Regions from separate parts of the Metapseudomonas furukawaii genome, predicted to be linked through region 1. Evidence: predicted binding sites of a transcription regulator. Region 1 holds the regulator's gene; the other holds the start of a gene.

The links. Region 1 encodes FliA, which starts transcription of late flagellar genes. Its sites were predicted from a motif close to CTAAAGTTTNNNNNNNNNNNGCCGNTAA; they were not measured.
Region 2: KF707C_RS13325 (methyl-accepting chemotaxis protein) is a predicted target of FliA. The motif match lies at 1,200-1,227, and genes of this name have one in related genera.

Annotation. Positions count from the first base shown of each region.
Region 1 covers NZ_AP014862.1:4,351,486-4,353,684, reverse strand. Annotated here, with positions in the region: gene fleN (flagellar synthesis regulator FleN) at 1-685, shown strand, start outside; gene fliA (RNA polymerase sigma factor FliA) at 682-1,428, shown strand; gene KF707C_RS20110 (chemotaxis response regulator CheY) at 1,511-1,885, shown strand; gene KF707C_RS20105 (protein phosphatase CheZ) at 1,905-2,199, shown strand, end outside.
Region 2 covers NZ_AP014862.1:2,861,105-2,863,303, forward strand. Annotated here, with positions in the region: gene KF707C_RS13320 (Na+/H+ antiporter family protein) at 1-1,150, shown strand, start outside; gene KF707C_RS13325 (methyl-accepting chemotaxis protein) at 1,276-2,199, shown strand, end outside.

The DNA.
Region 1 (2,199 bases):
CGTCGACGTGCTGCTCGGCCTCACCGCCAAGCGCACCCTGGCCGATGTGATCAATGGCGAATGCGACCTGCGCGACGTGCTGTTGCAGGGGCCGGGGGGCATCCGTATCGTCCCGGCCGCTTCCGGCACCCAGAGCATGGTGCAGCTCTCGCCCATGCAGCACGCCGGCCTGATCCAGGCGTTCAGCGATATCAGCGACAACCTCGATGTGCTGGTGATCGACACCGCCGCAGGGATTGGCGACTCGGTGGTCAGCTTCGTCCGCGCGGCGCAGGAAGTCATAGTGGTGGTCTGCGACGAGCCCACCTCCATCACCGACGCCTACGCGCTTATCAAGTTGCTCAACCGCGATTACGGCATGAGCCGCTTCCGGGTTCTGGCCAACATGGCCCACAGCCCCCAGGAAGGGCGCAACCTCTTCTCCAAGCTGACCAAGGTGACCGACCGCTTCCTGGATGTCGCCCTGCAGTACGTGGGCGCCGTCCCCTACGACGAGTCGGTGCGCAAGGCGGTACAGAAGCAGCGCGCGGTCTATGAGGCCTTCCCGCGCTCGAAGTGCTCGCTGGCCTTCAAGGCCATCGCGCAGAAGGTCGACAGCTGGCCGCTGCCGGCCAATCCGAGAGGCCACCTGGAGTTCTTCGTCGAGCGTCTGGTCAGACAGTCGCCCGCGGAAACGCCCGTATGACACCCGCTACTGGACTGCGTATGTACGGCAAGACACAGGCAAGGGATTCGCAACATCAGTTGATCGAGCGCTACGCCCCCCTGGTCAAGCGCATCGCCTATCACCTGCTCGCGCGCCTGCCGGCCAGCGTGCAGGTGGAAGACCTGATGCAGTCCGGGATGATCGGCTTGCTCGAAGCCTCCAAGAAATACGACGGCACCAAGGGTGCCAGCTTCGAAACCTACGCGGGCATCCGCATTCGCGGCGCCATGCTCGACGAGGTCCGCAAGGGCGACTGGGCACCGCGTTCGGTGCACCGCAACACCCGTATGGTGAGTGACGCGATCCGCGTTATCGAGGCGAGAACGGGGCGTGACGCTAAAGATCAGGAAGTTGCTGCCGAACTTGGATTGAGTCTCGAAGACTACTACGGCATCCTGAGCGACACCTTGGGCAGCCGCCTGTTCAGCTTCGACGACCTGTTGCAGGACGGCGAGCATGGCGGCGTGCGCGAGGACGCCGGTTTCACCCAATTCTCACCCTCCCATGATCTGGAAGAAGAACGCTTCCAGGCCGCGCTGGCCGATGCCATCGCGAACCTGCCGGAGCGTGAGCGCCTGGTGCTGGCGCTGTATTACGACGAAGAACTGAATTTGAAGGAAATCGGGGAAGTGCTGGGGGTCAGCGAGTCGCGGGTCAGCCAATTGCACAGCCAGTGCGCCGCACGCCTGCGTGCGCGTCTCGGCGAGTGGCGCGCGCGCTGAACGGCACACCGCTTCCAGATTTGAACGGCGCCCGGCAAGAGGGGCGTTTGAGGACTGTACGGAGGTCGACTTGGACAAGAACATGAAAATCCTCATCGTTGACGATTTCTCGACGATGAGACGCATCATCAAGAACCTCTTGCGCGATTTGGGTTTCACCAATACCGCCGAAGCGGACGACGGCACCACGGCGCTGCCGATGCTCCACAGCGGCAACTTCGACTTTCTCGTCACCGACTGGAACATGCCCGGCATGACCGGCATCGACCTGCTGCGCGCCGTGCGGGCGGATGAACGCCTGAAGCACCTGCCAGTCCTGATGGTGACCGCGGAAGCCAAGCGCGACCAGATCATCGAAGCGGCCCAGGCCGGCGTGAACGGCTATGTGGTCAAGCCCTTCACCGCCCAGGTCCTGAAGGAAAAAATCGAGAAGATCTTCGAGCGGGTCAACGGCTGATGCCGGCCGCGAGGGCACCATGGACCAGAAAGAACCCCTGCTGGGAGACTTCGAGTCGACCCTGAAAGACCGTGCGCGGGAATTGGTGGACAGCCTGGAGAAAGGCAATTTCACCGACGCCGTGCAACTTATCCAAGAACTCAACCAGGTCCGGGATCGCGGCCTGTACCTGGAGGTCGGCAAGCTCACCCGCGAGCTGCATAACGCCATCGTCAACTTCCAGATCGACCCGCGCCTGCCCCATGCCCAGGAAGTGTCGCAGATCGCCGACGCGACCGACCGGCTGGGCTACGTGGTGCACATGACCGAGAAGG
Region 2 (2,199 bases), 1.5 Mb from region 1:
GGCCCTGTCCTACGCGCTGCTGGGCGCGTTCGCCGTGGCGATTGCCCGTTCCGGCCTGGCCCATGCGCTGGCGGACAAGGCGCTGACCCTGGTGGGACGGCAGGACGCGAGTGGCGGGAGTGCACTGAAATGGTTGCTGCTGGCCCTGCTGCTGTGCGTGGCGATCGCGTCGCAGAACGTCCTGCCCATCCACATCGCCTTCATTCCGCTGCTGGTGCCGCCGCTGCTCTATGTGATGACGCGGCTGGCCATCGATCGCCGACTGGTCGCCTGCGTGATCACCTTCGGCCTCATCACGCCCTACATGTTCCTGCCGGTGGGCTTCGGCAACATCTTCCTGAACGAGATCCTGCTGGCGAATGTGGTGAAAAGTGGCGTCGACGTTACCGGTGTGAAGGTTACCGAGGCCATGTCGATACCGGCGCTGGGCATGGTGGCCGGGTTGCTCGTCGCGGTGCTCTTCAGCTACCGCCGCAAGCGGGTCTATGACCTGGATCGCATCGCCCAGGCGGAGCAGGTGAGCGTCTCCTACAACCCCATGAGCCTGGTGGTGGCGGGCGTGGCCATCCTGGTGGCCTTCGTGGTCCAGCTCTGGCTGGACTCCATGATCATCGGCGCGCTGCTGGGGTTCGTGATCTTCTCGCTGTCCGGCGTGGTTCGTTGGCGGGAAGCGGACAGCCTGTTCACCGAGGGCATGAAGATGATGGCGATGATCGGCTTCATCATGATCGCCGCAGCCGGTTTCGCCGAGGTGCTGCGGGAAACCGGGCATGTGCAGACGCTGGTGGACGCTTCCGCGGCCTGGATCGGCAACAGCAAGGCGGTGGGTGCATTGCTGATGCTGCTGGTGGGGCTGCTGGTGACCATGGGCATCGGCTCGTCCTTCTCGACGGTGCCGATCATCGCGGCGATCTTCGTGCCGCTGTGCGTGCAACTGGGCTTCAGCCCGCTGGCGATCGTCAGCATCGTCGGTACCGCCGGTGCCCTGGGCGATGCCGGTTCGCCGGCTTCCGACTCCACCCTGGGCCCCACCTCGGGCCTGAACGTGGATGGCCAGCACAATCATATCTGGGACACCGTGGTGCCCACCTTTCTGCACTACAACCTGCCGCTGCTGGCCTTTGGCTGGGTGGCGGCGATGGTGCTCTGAGCCTTTCCCCTCCGGGGGGAACTGCTTGATCCATACGACCGACCGGTCACTTTAGAACGTCACGGGGTTGCCGATACAACGGCGACCCCGTTCCATTTCCGGACCTGCCTGCCGAGGACCGCCCGATGCGATTGACCCTGAAGACCAAAGTCCTGCTGCTGGCCCTGGTGCCGGTGATCCTGTTCGCCCTGGTGTTGTCCGGTGCCGTGACCCAGGTGATCCATAGCCTGGCTGCGGATGAAGTGAAGAACACCCGTGAGCGGCTGATGGAAGAGAGCCGCCAGGAGCTGCGCAACTACATGCAGATCGCCCTGGGCTCGGTGCAGGCGCTGTACGACGCCTCGGCGCAGGGGGACCAGGCCAGCCGCGACCAGGCCATCGCCATCCTGGCGAAGATCAAGTACGGCAAGGACGGTTACTTCTTCGGCTACGACTCCCAGGTGATCCGCCTGTTCCGGGGGGACAGCCCCGTTGATGTGGGCAAGAGCTTCGCCGGCCGCAAGGACCCGAACGGCGTGGCGGTGAACGATCGCCTGGTGGCGGTGGCGAAGGACGGGTCCAACTATGTCGAGTACAGCTCGGCGTTGCCGGGGAACGAGAGTGTGCTGGTGCCGAAGTTGGCCTACAGCTACTACCTGCCCAAGTGGGACCTGGCCCTGGGCACCGCGGTCAACCTGGATGGCGTCGCCGCCCAGGTCGCCGAGGTGGAGGCGGAGATCGACGAACGAGTGAGCACCATAGTCACCAGCGTGGTGGTCATCGCCGCCCTGTTGCTGGCGGTGGTCGGGTTGGCGGGCCTGGGCCTGGCCAATGCCCTGGTCCGCCCGTTGCAGCGGATCAAGGCGAATCTCGATGACATCGCCGCCGGCGAAGGCGATCTGACCCGCCGGCTGACGGTGGACAGCCGCGACGAACTGGGCGAACTGGCCGGCTCCTTCAACCGCTTCGTCGAGAAGATCCACGGTCTGGTGCGGCAGATCGTCGAGATGACCGAGCAGCTCACTGGCCTGGTGGGAGAAGTGGCGGCCCAGGCCCAGCGTTCCGAGCAG